DNA from 2 places in the Nonomuraea sp. NPDC052634 genome. Region 1 is predicted to be linked to the other one. Evidence: predicted binding sites of a transcription regulator. Region 1 holds the regulator's gene; the other holds the start of a gene.

Region 1 (7,764 bases):
CCTTCGATGACGCGCAACAGCTCATCGCCGGAGCCCAGGAGGCTGACCATCGGGTATTCGTCCGGTATCAGCACCTTCGCTTGAGTCCGCGAGGGAGGTGCTGTACGTCGGGATTCATGTAGTTCGGACATGGGCAGGCCAGCGGCCTGATGCCTCCCGGTCTCTTTCGGAGTTCTTCTCCGCCCATCGTATCCGGGGCCAGGCCGATTGCTCGCCCCGATATCGCAGCGTCCGGCCCTGTTCGATCGGAGTCCGATCGGAGTCCGATCGGATCCGATCGGGGCCGATCGGGGCCGGCCGCCTCCGGCCGTCAGCCCGGCGGCCAGGTCAGGTCGCGCCCGCCCAGCACGTGAGCGTGGACGTGGAAGACCGTCTGGCCCGCGCCGGGTCCGGTGTTGAAGACCACGCGGTAGCCGCGCTCGGCGACGCCGCGCATCACGGCCACCTCGTGCGCGGTCTTGAGCACCTCGTCAGCGAGCCCGTCGTCGGCCTGGGCGAGCGCCGCGGCGTTGGCGTGGTGCTCCTTCGGGATGACGAGCACGTGGGTCGGCGCCTGCGGGTTGATGTCCTGGAACGCCAGGGTCCTGCCGGTTTCGTAAACGATCTCGGCGGGAATCTCCTTGGCGACGATTTTGCAGAAGAGGCAATCGCTCACCCGATCAGCCTACCGAGGGCGCCGCCCCCGGCCGAGTCCGTTGCGAATCGGTAATCACCTGTGTCGTGCACAGGAAGATCAACAAGGTTAGGGTGAGTGTGCGAAACTACAGCAGAAAAGACGATTCAGGGTCGGGCGAGCGCCACCTGGCGAGGACACAGACTGGGTAATGCACCCTAAGGAACCGGGGAAACCTCCAGAACCGGAAGAGCGTAAACCCTCTGGGAAGGCCGCGCGTCCCACTGATGTGACCACCGAAACCCTTCTGGCCGACAGGTCGATGGGGGCGGTGCCGGTCGGGTGGGATGCCGACATGGCCGTGACGGCGCTGTACAGCGCTCATTTTCGGTCGTTGGTGCGTCTCGCTGTGTTGCTGGTGCGCGACATAGCAACAGCTGAGGAAGTCGTGCAGGATGCGTTCGTCGCCATCCATGGTGCCTGGCGCAGGCTGCGCGACCCCGACAAAGCACTTGCCTACCTGCGCCAGTCTGTCGTCAACCGGTCCCGGTCAGTGCTGCGCCACCGCGCGGTCGTCGAGAAGTATGCTCCGAAAGGTCTGCCTGACGCGCCGAGTGCCGAAAACGGCGCCATCGGGGAGCTGGAACGTTCTGCTGTGATCGAGGCGTTACGTGCCCTGCCCACCCGACAGAGAGAAGCACTGGTTCTACGCTACTACGGTGATCTGTCCGAAGCTGAGATCGCTCACGCCATGGGCATCAGCAAGGGGGCGGTCAAGAGCCACACGGCACGTGGCATGGCCGCCTTGCGATCGGTCCTGGAGAAGATGTCATGACCCAGCCCCCCGACGAGTACGGCGACCTGCTGCGCCGTGCGCTCCGCGCGGAGGCGGACGCGGTCGTGCCCTCGCCGGACGGACTGGAGATCATCCGTGCTCGCATCGAGCGGCGCAACGTACGAAGGCTGTTCTGGTGGCGAGCGGGGGCGGCCGCGGCCGGCGCGGTCCTGGTGGCCGGCACGATCGTGCTGGCCGTCCCCGGCCTGCGCTCCCAGATCATCGACCGGGCTCCCGTGCAGGTCGTGGACGATGAGACGACCAAGGTGCCGTCCAACTCCTCGACCACCCGCTCCATCGACCCGCCGGTCACCAGTGTCCTGCCCCGCCAGTCCCATCCGGTGGTGCTGCCGCCCGCCACGTCGGAGCCCGCGACCCCCAAGGTGACCCGCAAGGCCGACTCGACCAGCAGGCCGTCACCTACTCCCACGCCCACCCCCACCCCCTGTCCGTCGGCGCTCGCCGATGAAGCCGAGCCGCCGGCCGACTGCCCCACGCTCTCGCCGTCGCCCACGCCGACGCCGAGCCCCACGATGATCGAGACGTCCGCGCCGCCGTCGCCGTGCCCGCCCGAGGAGTGCCCTCCCGAGGACGTGATGACCGAGACGCCGCCCGTCGAGGCGTCCACGCCGCTGCAGGACACGCAGCCCACGCCCTGAACAGGCCCTGAAAAACAGGCCCTGAAAAACAGGCCCCGAAAAACAGGCACTGAAAGACGCCCTGAAGAGCGTCAGAGGCTCACCAGCGCCCCGTACGGCTGAACAGGACGGACGCCGCCGCCACCCCCGCCGTGGACGTGCGCAGGACCGTCGGGCCGAGCAGCACGGGCGCCGCCTTGGCCGCCGTGAACCTGGCCAGCTCCTCCTCCGAGACCCCGCCCTCGGGGCCGACCACCATGACGATGTCGCCCTCGGCGGGCAGCGCCACGCCCGACAGCGGCTCGGTGGCCTCCTCGTGCAGCACCAGGCCCAGCGCGGCCTCCGACAGCAACCGCTCGACCTGGGCGGTGGAGGCGAGGTCGGCCACCTCGGGCAGGTGGAAGCGGCGGGCCTGCTTGCCGGCCTCGCGCGCGGTGGAGCGCCAGCGGCCCAGTGCCTTGGCGACCTTATCGCCCTTCCACTGGGTGATGCTGCGCGCGGCCGCCCACGGCACGATCACGTCGACGCCGGCCTCGGTCATCATCTCCACGGCCAGCTCGCCTCTGTCGCCCTTGGGCAGGCCCTGGACGACCGTCAGCCGGAGCGCCGGCCGTTCGACGTCGTAGCGGCGCAGCACGTCGAGCCGGAGCCTGTCCTTCAGCGTCTCGCGTACGACGCACTCGGCCACCGCGCCCGCGCCGTCGGTGAGGTCGACGCGCTCACCGGGCCGCAGCCGGCGCACGGCGGCCGCGTGCCGCCCCTCGGGGCCCTCCAGCGTCAGCTCGGCCCCGTCGAGGCGCTCGCGCTCGCAGAGGAAGACCGGCGCCGTCACCGGCCGTTGAAGGCGTCACGCAGGCGGGAGAAAAAACCCTGCTGACCCGGTGCGAACTTGCCAGGCGGGCGCTCCTCACCTCGCAGCCTGGCCAGCTCGCGCAGCAACTCCTCCTGAGCGGAGTCGAGGCGGGTCGGCGTCTCGACGTTGACGTGGATGAGCAGGTCGCCCCTGCCGGACTCGTTGAGCCGCTGGACGCCCCTGCCGTACATGGTAATGACCTGGCCGGACTGCGTGCCTGGCCGGACGTCGACCTCTTCGGTGCCGTCGAGGGTGTCCACCGTCAGCACGGTGCCGAGCGCCGCGGCCGTCATCGGGATCTGCACGGTGCAGTGGAGGTCGTCACCGCGCCGTTCGAAGATCTCGTGGGGCCGCTCGGCGATCTCCAGGAACAGGTCTCCGGGCGGGCCGCCGCCGGGGCCGACCTCGCCCTCGCCGGCGAGCTGGATGTGGGTGCCGTCCTCGACGCCCGCGGGGATGCGGACCTTGATCGTACGGCGGGTGCGCACCCGGCCGTCGCCGGAGCACTCCTGGCAGGGGTGGCGGATGATGGTGCCGAAGCCGCCGCACTGCGGGCAGGGACGCGAGGTCATGACCTGGCCCAGGAAGGACCGCGTGACCTGGGAGATCTCGCCGCGCCCGCTGCACATGTCACAGGTGTCGGGGTGGGTGCCGGGTGCGGTGCCGGCCCCGTGGCAGACGTCGCAGAGCACGGCCGTGTCCACGGCGAGCTCGCGGGTCGTGCCGAAGGCCGTCTCGCGCAGGTCGAGCTCGACCCTGATCGTGGCGTTGCGGCCCCTGCGGGCACGCGAGCGCGGCCCCCTGGCACCGGTGGCGGTGCCGAAGAAGGCGTCCATGATGTCGCTGAACGGGAAGCCCGCTCCGAACCCGCCGGCACCGGCGCCCGCTCCCGCACCGCCGCCGCCGAAGGGGTCGCCACCCAGGTCGTACATCTGGCGCTTGTTCGGGTCGGACAGCACCTCGTAGGCCTGCGTGATCTCTTTGAACCGCTCCTGGGTGTCAGGATCGGGGTTCACGTCAGGGTGCAGCTCGCGAGCGAGCCGGCGGTACGCCTTTTTGATCTCGTCCTGACTTGCGTCACGGCGCACCCCGAGGGTGGCGTAGTAGTCGCTGTTTGCCACTTATCGACCTCTTATGATGCAGCCAGGATCTGGCTGACGTAGCGTGCCACCGCGCGTACGGCGCCCATCGTCACGGGGTAGTCCATCCTGGTCGGGCCCAGAACGCCGAGCCGGGCGAGTTGGTTGTCGCCAGAACCGTATCCGGTCGCGACGACGGATGTGCCCCGCAGGTAGGGGTTTTCCGATCCGATGCGCACGGTGAGCGCGGACGGGGTGTCTGAGGATGTCTCGCCGAGCAGCCGCATGAGGACGACCTGCTCCTCAAGCGCCTCCAGCACGTCGCGCAGACCGGTGGCGAAGTCGGCGCCGGCGAGGTTGGCCGCTCCGGCGAACACGACCTTCTCGTCGTGCCGTTCGACCAGCGTCTCGAGCAGCACGGAGAGGATCGTCGCCGCGGCGGGCCGGTCTTCGACGGGAAGCCTTTCCGGCAGGTCGGCGACCAGCTCGGGCACGGCGCTCAAGCCGCAGCCGTCGAGGCAGGCGTTGAGCACGGCGCGCAGGTTGGCGATGCGGTGGTCCTCCACCACTTCCGGCAGCTCCACCACCCGCTGCTCGACGCGGCCGGTGTTGGTGATGAGCACGAGCATGACCCGCCGCTCGGTCAGGGGAACGAGCTCGACGTGCCGGACCGTCGAGCGGGTGAGCGTCGGGTATTGGACGACCGCGACCTGCCGGGTGAGCTGCGCCAGCAGCCGGACCGTACGGGTGACCACGTCGTCGAGGTCGACGGCGCCCGCGAGGAACGTCTCGATGGCCCGCCGCTCGGCCGCCGACAGCGGCTTGACCTGCGAGAGCCGGTCGACGAACAGGCGGTAGCCCTTGTCCGTCGGCACGCGGCCCGCGCTGGTGTGTGGCTGGGTGATGTAGCCTTCCTCCTCCAGCGCGGCCATGTCGTTCCTGACCGTCGCCGGGGAGACCTTCAGATTGTGACGCTCGGCCAGCGCCTTGGAGCCCACCGGTTCGTTGGTGGACACGTAGTCTTCGACAATGGCCCGGAGCACCGCCAGCTTCCGATCGTCGAGCACGTGCTCACCTCCTGCCTCTGTCCCTTACAGGAACGTGGTGTCTAGCACTCTGTGTTCCCGAGTGCCAAGTGTACGGCTCTCGGTCACAAGGTGCGATAACACCGCGTCCCAACTGCTTCTGGCTTCCTGCGAGCAGCAGGCCTCACACTTGCCCTCATGACCGACGATTCCCGGCCCCCGACGTACGGCCCGCCGCCCGGCCACGGACCGGCACCGTACGGACAGCCGCCGTGGCAGCCTCCGCAGGAACCACCCCAACACGGCCGGCAGCCCGTACCTCCACAGGGCCCACCGCCGTACGGTGGCCCGGGTCAGTTCGGCCCGCCATCTCAGTACGGACAATACGGCCAACAGACCCAATTTCCACCACGAATCGACTCCAAAGCCATAAAGCCCAGCCTGTGGTGGATCGCGGCCGCCTGGGGGGTGTTCCTGGCCTGCGCGGCGGCCGGGATCGTGCTGTTCGCGAACGGTATGGGCGCCGCCTCTGACCTGGTGCCCAAACAGACGTTCGCGTCCGGCGAAAAGATCACGGTGACGGTGGACCCGGCCGACAAGCCCGGCGTCTACCTCGCGAGCGACACCCAGGTCACCTATGACTGCTCCATCAGCGGGGACGCCAAGCTGGCCAAGACCCCCGACCGGCGGATGATCGAGGCGGGAGACGCGGTCTGGGAGCAGTTCCTCGTGATCAACGCCCCGGCCAAGGGCGACTACGAGCTGACCTGCGTCAACGAGGAGAAGGCCACCGTTCGCTACGGCGTCGGCCGCGACTCCTACTCCGTCGCGACCGGTCTCGCCGACGGCATGATCACCATCATCGCCGTCTCGGGCGCCGGGCTGCTCGCCGCCGTCGCAGGCACGATCGTCGTCCTCGTCCGCCGCAGCGGCGCCCGCAAGCGCCTTGCGGTCAGCGGGTGATTTGCTACGGTCCCCCCTGTGTACGAGGGCGATGTTCTGGCGGGAAACTGGCGGCGGCCGGGCAAGGGGAAGATCCCCAAGGTGCCCGCCGAGCGGGACCTCGTCGTGGAGGACGCCGACAGCGGCTTCTGCGGCGCCGTGGTGGCGTGCGACAAGGAGGCCGTCACCCTTGAAGACCGGTTCGGCAACCGCCGGCTCTTCCCGCTCGCGCCCGCCGCGTTCCTGCTCGAGGGCAAGCCCGTCACGCTGATACGCCCTGCCGCGCCCGCCCCCGCGGGCCCCAGGCGCAGCGCGTCGGGCTCCATCGCCGTCGAGGGCCTGCGGGCGCGAGTGGCCCGGCAGAGCCGCATCTACGTCGAGGGCGTCCACGACGCCGCGCTCGTCGAGAAGATCTGGGGCCACGACCTGCGGGTCGAAGGCGTGGTCGTCGAATACCTCGAAGGCATCGACCACCTGCCCGCCATCGTCGAAGAGTTCCGCCCCGAGCCGGGGCGGCGGCTCGGCGTGCTCGTCGACCACCTGGTGCCCGGCTCCAAGGAGAGCCGGATCGCCGCCGAGATCACCTCCCCCGATGTGCTCGTGGTCGGCCACCCGTTCGTCGACATCTGGCAGGCGGTCAAACCGTCCGTGCTGCGCATCCCGGCCTGGCCGGAGGTGCCGCGCGGCGTGCCGTGGAAGGAGGGTGTCATCGCCGCGCTGGGCTGGCGCATGGAGCCCGCGGAGGCGTGGCGGCGCATCCTCGGCGCCGTCTCGACGTACACGGACCTGGAGCCGGCGCTGCTCGGCCGGGTCGAGGAGCTGATCGACTTCGTTACGGAGGCACCATGAGCCAAGACCCCCATGCCGGCCAGGACCCGCCCCGACCTTCCCCCGACGACGACGCGACCCGCAAGGTGAGCGCGGCGGACGCCGACGCCACCCGCAAGTTCTCCCCCGCCGACATGCCGCCGCCCGCGCCGGGCTCTGGCCCGCAGCCGGGCCCGCCGCCGTACGGACAGCAGCCCGACTCCGCACCCGGCTACGGCGCACCATCCGATTCCGCACCCGGCTACGGCCCGCCATCCGACTCCCCACCCGGCTACGGCACGCAGCCCGGTTCGACGCCCGGCTCGGCCCCTGGTTACGGCGCGCAACCCGGCTCCGCACCCGGCTACGGCGCACAGCCCGGTTCAACCCCCGGATACGGGCAGCAACCCCCCTCCTACGGCGGGCAGATCCCCTACGGGCAATTGCCCGGCTCGGCGCCCCAGTACCAGCAGCAGCCGCCCACCGACTACGGGCAGCCCGGTTACGGCCAGCCCGATTACGGCCGGCAGGGCCCCTACGGCGCGCCCGGCGGCTACGGCCAGCCAGGCGGCCACCCCGGCGGTTACGGCCGTCCCGGATACCCGCCGCCCCCGCCCGGGTACGGATACGCCCAGCCGCCCGGCCAGCCGTACATCCCCGGTCGCTTCGGCCCCCGCCCTGGCTCCGACGACAACAGCATGGCGATGCTCAGCCACCTGCTGGGCCTGCTGGTCTCCTGGATCGGCCCGCTCATCATCTACCTGGTGCGCAAGGACCAGTCCCCCTACGTCAGGGACCACGCGGCCGGTGCGCTGAACTTCGAGCTCACGATGTTCATCGGCTACATCGCATCGACGTTCCTGATGTTCTTCTTCATCGGCTTCCTGACGCTGCCGGCGATCTACGTGGTGTCGCTGATCTTCCACATCCAGGCGGCGGTGGCGGCCAACAAGGGCAAGCACTACCGCTACC
Region 2 (7,764 bases), on a different contig from region 1:
TGACGGCTGTCGCACCTTTCCGCCCGGCTCAGCGCGCCAGCAGTCCCCCGAGGAACAACACGCCCTCGGCCACGATCCAGGCCAGCACCCCCGCGCCCATGAGGCGCGCGAACGTGCGCGAATCGGCCCTGGACCACGGGAACAGCCAGGCGGCCGCCGTGCAGCAGGCTGCCAGCGCGGCGAACAGCGCGGACACCGTGGAGACGGTATCAAGCCGCTGCGCGCACGTCGATGGGCTCTCATCGCCGGCGCAAAACGCCTGAAGCCCCCAACCGGCGAACACCGAAGCGGCCCACAGCGCCGCGAGCAGGAAGCTCGCGATCGTGGGCACGATCGGTGAGACACGGAGCCGGAGCACCTCCTATGCGTACCCGGTCGCCCGCGAGTAAATGCTTTGGAGGGCCGCCGGACTCGGCACTAAACTGGCGGATTCGCTGCCTTGACCACCTCCGTTCACGTACTCCAGGGAGGCACTTCCGCATGCCCGGACACCAGATGGCCCCTGACATACGCCCAGCGACCGGCCCGGAGACCGGCCCAGGGACCGGCCCAGGGAGCGGCCCAGGGAGCGGCCCAGGGAGCGGCATCGACGCCGACGACCCATCCGACGTACTCGCGGCCGAGCAACGGCACCTGGCGGAGTCCAGAGCCGCGCTCAAGGCCATGCGTGAGCATGCCGAGTCCCTGTCGGCCGACGCCGCCGGCGACTGGGTCTCCCAGCAGATCCTGCAATCCCTGCTCGACCAGCGGGTGGCCGCGCTGGCCGACCACCCCGACACCCCGCTGTTCTTCGGCCGGCTCGACCGCGCCGAGGGCGACGAGCTGCCCGGCACCATCTACGTCGGGCGCCGCCACGTCCACGACGCCCACAGCAAGCCCCTGGTGATCGACTGGCGGGCGCCGGTGTCCCGCCCGTTCTACCAGGCCAGCCCGGCCGACCCGATGGGCGTCATCCTGCGGCGCCGCTTCGGCTACCAGGGCGGGACGCTCACCGCGTACGAGGACGAGCCGCTGGCCGAGGGCGGCGAGATCGGCCCGTCGAAGATCCTCACCGAGGAGATCGAGCGCCCCCGTACGGGCCCGATGCGCGACATCGTCGCCACCATCCAGCCCGACCAGGACGAGATCGTCCGCTCCACGCTCGCCAAGACCGTCTGTGTCCAGGGCGCGCCCGGCACCGGGAAGACCGCCGTCGGCCTGCACCGCGCCGCCTACCTGCTGTTCACCCACCGCGAGCGGCTGGCCAGGTCGGGCGTCATGATCGTCGGCCCCAACCGGGCCTTCCTGTCGTACATCTCCTCCGTGCTGCCCGCGCTCGGCGAGGTCAAGGTCGACCAGACCACGGTGGCCGGGCTGCTCGGCGAGCACGCCGCGCCCGAGGCTCCCGAGGTCGCCGCCGTGAAGGGCGACGCCAGGATGGCCGCCGTCCTGGAGCGCGCGCTCTGGCTGCACATCACCAAGCCGGAAGACGGCCTCGTCTACACCAAGGGCGCCTACCGCTACCGGGTGGCCGACTACGAGGTACGCGAGATCGTCGCCTCCCTGCGCGGCACCACCCGCTACAACCCGGGCCGCGCGGCGCTCGCCCAGCGCCTCGCCCACATGGTGCTCGTCCGCATGGAGCAGCGCGGCGAGTCGCCCGACGACCGCGTCCAGGACGCGGTGGCCAGGTCGAAGCCGGTCAAGCAGCTCGTGGACGCCGTCTGGCCCAAGCTGACGGCCGACCAGGTGCTCTACCGCCTGCTGTCAGACCCCGGCTTCCTCGCCAAGGCCGCCAAGTCCGACCTGACGGCCGAGGAGCAGGAGCTGCTCATCTGGCGCAAGCCGTACCGGAGCTGGAAGTCGGCGAAGTGGTCGGCGGCGGACGCGGCGCTCCTCGACGAGCTGAACGACCTCATGGAACGCACGCCCTCCCTCGGCCACCTGGTCGTGGACGAGGCCCAGGACCTGTCCGAGATGCAGCTCAGGGCGCTCGGCCGGCGCTGCCGCAACGGCTCGGCCACCGTGCTCGGCGACCTCGCCCAGGGCACCACCCCGTGGTCTGCCACCTCGTGGGAGACCGTGCTCGAACACCTCGGCCAGCGCGACGGCGAGGTGACGGAGCTGACGCTCGGCTTCCGCGTGCCGCGCGAGGTGCTCGACTACGCGGCCCGGCTGCTGCCGTCCATCGCCCCCGGCCTGGCCGCACCGCGCTCGCTGCGCCCCGGCGTCGGCTCGCTCACCGTGCTGCCCGGCGGCTCGGTCGCCGAGGCGGCGGAGCAGGCGCTCGCCAAGGAGGGCTCGATCGCCGTCATCGCCCCCGACGCCCTGGTGGAGACCGTCTCGCAGGCGCTGTCCGCCCTGCCGCACGCCGTGCTCGACCCCGACTCCACCGAGGAGCACCGCCTGCTCGTCGTGCCCGCCACGCTGGCCAAGGGTCTCGAATACGACCACGTCATCGTCGTCGAGCCGGCCGACATCGTGGCCGCCGAGCCCAGGGGCCTGGCCCGGCTGTACGTCGTGCTGACCCGTGCGGTCACCTCGCTGACCGTCCTGCACGACAAGCCGCTGCCCGCCGAGCTTCAGGTGTGAGCTGCGCGGGCACGGCCGCTTCTAGGATGGCTGGGCAAGCACCTAGCTCTCACCCAAGGAGGATGCCGTGCCCGCACCGCTTCCCCATGAATTCCTGCCATCGGTCCCCGCGCTCGTGGTCGAGAGCGACGACATCCAGGACGGCGAACGCCTGCCCGACCTCCACGTCTTCAACGACTGGGGCATGACGGGCGGCAACCTGTCGCCGCACCTGCGCTGGTCCGGTGCTCCCGATGGCACCCGCGGCTACGCCGTCACCTGCTTCGACCCCGACGCGCCCACCGGCAGCGGCTTCTGGCACTGGGTGCTGTTCGACCTGCCCGCCTCGGTGACCGAGCTGCCCACGGGCGCCGGCACGGCCCCCGACTTCAAGGGCCTGCCCGAGGGCGCCGTGCACGCCCGCACCGACTACGGCACCAAGGCGTACGGCGGCGCCGCCCCGCCGCCCGGTGACCCGCACCGCTACGTGTTCACCGTGCACGCGCTGAGCGTCGAGAAGCTGGGTGTGGACAGCGACGCCAGCCCCGCCGTGGTCGGCTTCAACATCAACGCCAATCTGCTGGCCCGCGGCTTCATCGTCGCCCACTTCGGCGTCTGATCAGCCCATCCGAGTGACCTTTTCCGACGGGCCTGCCGGTCCTTTCCCGGCAGGCCCTTTTTCACGCCCCCTTTTCCGGCGAACGCGTTCCGGCACGCGCCGCAGCGAGCGACCGTCCGCGAGACGTCGAGCGGCGTGCGCTTGCCGCAAGCGAACATCCGCCACTCCTTCGTGTTCGTGCCAGGGGAAGTCGCGGCCACTCCCCCTTCCTCGCCAGAGGTAGCGGATCCCATACGGAAAGTACCGGCCGGTCGACAAGAAAAGAGCGGCCCGGAGAATCCCGGACCGCTCTTCGTCTGTGCGACGGATGAAGACTTAGAAGTCCATGTCGCCGCCGCCGGGCATGCCCGCGCCGGCAGCAGCCGGAGCCTTCTCCGGCTTCTCGGCGATGACGGCCTCGGTGGTCAGGAACAGCGCCGCGATGGAGGCGGCGTTCTGCAGCGCGGAGCGCGTCACCTTGGCCGGGTCGATGATGCCGGACTCGAACATGTTGACGTACTCGCCGGTCGCGGCGTTGAGGCCCTCACCCGGGGTGAGGTTGCGGACGCGCTCGACCACGACGCCGCCCTCGAGGCCGGCGTTGACCGCGATCTGCTTGAGCGGCTCCTCCAGCGCCTTCTTGACGATGGCGGCACCGGTGGCCTCGTCGCCGTTGAGCTCCAGCTTGTCGAAGGCCTTGGCGCCGGCCTGCAGCAGCGCCACGCCACCGCCGGGGACGATGCCCTCCTCGACGGCCGCCTTCGCGTTGCGGACGGCGTCCTCGATGCGGTGCTTGCGCTCCTTGAGCTCGACCTCGGTGGCGGCACCGGCCTTGATGACGGCGACACCGCCGGCCAGCTTGGCCAGACGCTCCTGGAGCTTCTCGCGGTCGTAGTCGGAGTCGGTGCGCTCGATCTCGGCGCGGATCTCGTTGACCCGGCCGGCGATCTGCTCGGCGTCACCGGCGCCGTCGACGATCGTGGTCTCGTCCTTGGTCACGACGACCTTGCGGGCGCGGCCGAGCAGGTCGAGGGTGGCGTTCTCGAGCTTGAGACCGACCTCCTCGGCGATGACCTGGCCGCCGGTCAGGATCGCGATGTCGTTGAGCATCGCCTTGCGGCGGTCACCGAAGCCCGGAGCCTTGACGGCGACGGAGCGGAACAGGCCGCGGATCTTGTTGACGACCAGGGTGGCCAGGGCCTCGCCCTCGATGTCCTCGGCGATGATCAGCAGCGGCTTGCCCGACTGGACGACCTTGTCGAGCAGCGGCAGCAGGTCCTTGTTGGCGGAGACCTTGCTGTTGACGATCAGGATGTAGGGGTCTTCGAGAACGGCCTCCATGCGGTCGGAGTCGGTCACGAAGTACATCGAGGTCATGCCCTTGTCGAAGCGCATACCCTCGGTGAGCTCGAGCTCCAGGCCGAAGGTGTTGCTCTCCTCGACGGTGATGACGCCTTCCTTGCCGACCTTGTCCATCGCCTCGGCGATGAGCGAGCCGATCTCGGGGTCGGCGGCGGAGATGGAGGCGGTCGAAGCGATCTGCTCCTTGGTCTCCACGTCCTTGGCCAGCTTGGAGAGCTCCTCGCTGACGCGCTCGACGGCGGCCTCGATGCCCTTCTTCAGGGCCATCGGGTTGGCCCCGGCGGCGACGTTACGCAGACCCTCGCGCACCAGCGCCTGGGCGAGCACGGTGGCCGTGGTGGTGCCGTCACCGGCCACGTCGTCGGTCTTCTTGGCGACCTCCTTGACCAGCTCGGCGCCGATCTTCTCCCAGGGGTCCTCGAGCTCGATCTCCTTGGCGATGGACACACCGTCGTTGGTGATCGTGGGGGCGCCCCACTTCTTCTCCAGCACGACGTTGCGGCCCTTCGGGCCCAGGGTCACCTTCACGGCGTCGGCGAGCTGGTTCATACCGCGCTCGAGACCGCGCCGGGCGTCCTCGTCAAACGCGATCATCTTGGCTGCCATAAGGCTAGACCTCCCAGTTGCAGGGTGGCTTGTCGTGGACCGAGCCGACGCCCGCGACGGCATGGGTCAGCATCTCCTTCGGCAGACCCCATCGTCCCGATCCGGTGTTGGCACTCTACTGCACAGAGTGCCAACGAACTGTTTAGCACTCTACCCTGCCGAGTGCAAGCGAACGCCCCTGCTCTCCCTGCTTTCTCCCAGGTCAACGGCCTTTTGCTGGTCTGCGCTCATATGCGCCGGTACGGCGAGCCGCCGGGCGGCCCACCGTACGCGAGTCGACGAAAGAGTGATGAGGGCTCGCACGGACTGCGCTGCCGTGCGAACCCACCCGGTGCGTACCAGGTCGTGGATCAGACAGTGCGGACGGACTCCGCCTGCGGTCCCTTCTGGCCCTGCGTGATCTCGAACTCGACGCGCTGTCCCTGCTCGAGAGATCGGTACCCGTCCATCAGGATCGCTGAGTAATGGACGAATACATCCTTACCACCGTCTACCGCGATGAAGCCGTAGCCCTTGTCCGCGTTGAACCACTTGACGGTGCCCTGCGCCACTTCCGACTCCTCTTACTGGTCTACCAGATCTCGCCCATTCCTCCGCGAGACCTGTAATCGCCCGACTTAACGGAAAATCAGCCGGACGATCGCCTCGACCATACCTGTGGCAAGGGGTTTGGCAACAGAGTCAATCTGCAAACAGCCTATTTCACCCATCCGAAGGTCGTTCAACGTTGAATTGGGCCTGGAAAAGGAGAAGGCGCCCACTAGGGGCGCCTTCAGGATGTGATCCTCGACACTCAGCCGCCGGCGACGGCCGGGATGATGGAGATCTGAACGCCGTCGGGGGCCGGAGTGTCGAGCCCCTGGGCGAATCGGACGTCCTCTTCTCCCACGTAAACGTTGACAAAACGACGAATCTTGCCCGATTCATCCAGAATTCTGGCGCCGATGCCCGGGTAGTCCGCGTCGAGCTTGGTGAGCACGTCACGAAGAGTCGCGCCCTCGCCACTGACCTCGGCGTTGCCCCCGGTGTATGTGCGCAGAATGGTGGGAATCCGCACAGAAACGCTCATGGTTATAGTCGCCTTTCCTGATTGATCAGACAGTCGCGCGGAACGCGTCGAGGGAGGGCCGGATCACGGCCGTGGGTACGGCGTCGTCGCTGATCGCGTCGAGCGTCTTGAGCCCGTCACCGGTGTTGAGCACCACGGTCAGGGCCTCGGGGTCGAGCACGCCGTTCTCGGTGAGCTTCTTCAGCACGCCCACCGTGACGCCGCCCGCGGTCTCGGCGAAGACGCCCTCCGTCGAGGCCAGCAGCTTGATGGCGGCCACGATCTCCTCGTCGGTGACGTCCTCGACGGCCCCGCCGGTGCGCCGGGCGATGTCCAGCACGTACGGCCCGTCGGCCGGGTTGCCGATGGCCAGCGACTTGGCGATGGTGTCGGGCTTGACCGGCCGCACGACGTCGTGGCCCGCCTTGAACGCGGTGGACACCGGCGAGCACCCGGCCGCCTGCGCGCCGAAGATCTTGTACGGCGTGTCCTCGACGAGCCCCAGCTTGATGAGCTCCTGGAAGCCCTTGTCGATCTTCGTGAGCTGGGAGCCGGAGGCGATGGGGATGATGATCTGCTCGGGCAGCCGCCAGCCGAGCTGCTCGGCGATCTCGTACGCGAGCGTCTTGGAGCCCTCCGCGTAGTAGGGCCGCAGGTTGACGTTGACGAAGCCCCACTTGTCGCCGAGCGGGTCGCCGATGAGCTCCGAGCAGAACCGGTTGACGTCGTCGTACGTGCCCTCGATGCCGATGAGCTTGCCGCCGAAGACCCGCGCCATGGCGATTTTCGCCTGCTCCAGGTTGGCCGGGATGAACACGCACGCCTCCAGCCCGGCGCGCGCCGCGGCGGCGGTGACCGCGCCCGCGAGGTTGCCGGTGGAGGAGCAGGAAAGGGTGTGGAATCCGAAGTTCCTGGCCGCTTCCACGGCCATGGCGACGACCCGGTCTTTGAACGAGTGGGTGGGGTTGCCCGAGTCGTCCTTCACGTAAAGGGACTTGATTCCGAGCGTTCGACCGAGGTTTCCGGCCTTGACCAATTTCGTCCAGCCGGGGTTCATATTCGGCTTTTCGGTCACGTCGGCCGGCACCGGAAGCAGCGCCCGGTAACGCCAGATGTTGGCGGGACCCGATTCGATCTGTTCGCGGGTCACTTCGCCGAAGTCGTAGGCCGCCTCAAGCGGCCCGAAACACTCCAGACAGGCGAAGCTGGGACCCAGCGGGTAACGAGCGCCGCACTCGCGGCAGGACAGACCGACGGCAGGACCAAAGTCAAGCGACATGAAGCGAGGCCTTCCCTCATCTTCGCCCGCGGCCACCTTGACCGCGAACCGGAATTGGCACCTTGTCCCGGTCGGCCTCGCCAGGTCGCGAGTCTCGAAAGCCGGGAGGGTTGCCGGGGCTTCACAGGGCCGGTCCCTCCACCCCTCTGGATGAGCTGTATGAAGTTGTTGAATTGGACTCTACCCGCTGAAGTGGACGAAATTACCACCCGTCTCAAGATGTGAGACGGGTGGTCTCATCGGTAGTCCTCTCCCAGCACGCTCTGCACGTATTTGCGGGCCTGGTGGATGCGGGACTTCGCGGTGCCCAGCGGGATGCCG

What was found. The regulator HrcA, encoded in region 1, represses chaperone genes, less so after heat shock. The targets are predictions, from matches to a motif close to TTGGCACTCTCNNNNNGAGAGTGCCAA.
Region 2: groL (chaperonin GroEL) is a predicted target of HrcA. The motif match lies at 5,224-5,250, and genes of this name have one in related genera.

What each region holds. Positions count from the first base shown of each region.
Region 1 covers NZ_JBFATY010000001.1:2,708,340-2,716,103, forward strand. Annotated here, with positions in the region: partial or broken gene AB0K67_RS12055 (PhoH family protein) at 1-131, opposite strand, end outside; gene AB0K67_RS12060 (histidine triad nucleotide-binding protein) at 311-655, opposite strand; gene AB0K67_RS12065 (SigE family RNA polymerase sigma factor) at 936-1,448, shown strand; gene AB0K67_RS12070 (hypothetical protein) at 1,445-2,107, shown strand; gene AB0K67_RS12075 (16S rRNA (uracil(1498)-N(3))-methyltransferase) at 2,187-2,918, opposite strand; gene dnaJ (molecular chaperone DnaJ) at 2,915-4,060, opposite strand; gene hrcA (heat-inducible transcriptional repressor HrcA) at 4,072-5,085, opposite strand; gene AB0K67_RS12090 (hypothetical protein) at 5,512-6,006, shown strand; gene AB0K67_RS12095 (DUF3097 domain-containing protein) at 6,025-6,834, shown strand; gene AB0K67_RS12100 (DUF4870 domain-containing protein) at 6,831-7,764, shown strand, end outside.
Region 2 covers NZ_JBFATY010000011.1:202,710-210,473, forward strand. Annotated here, with positions in the region: gene AB0K67_RS33995 (hypothetical protein) at 29-331, opposite strand; gene AB0K67_RS34000 (AAA family ATPase) at 664-2,571, shown strand; gene AB0K67_RS34005 (YbhB/YbcL family Raf kinase inhibitor-like protein) at 2,639-3,169, shown strand; gene groL (chaperonin GroEL) at 3,485-5,116, opposite strand; gene AB0K67_RS34015 (cold-shock protein) at 5,467-5,667, opposite strand; gene AB0K67_RS34020 (MoaD/ThiS family protein) at 5,910-6,185, opposite strand; gene thrC (threonine synthase) at 6,211-7,443, opposite strand; SAM riboswitch class I at 7,457-7,600, opposite strand; gene AB0K67_RS34030 (RNA polymerase sigma factor) at 7,680-7,764, opposite strand, start outside.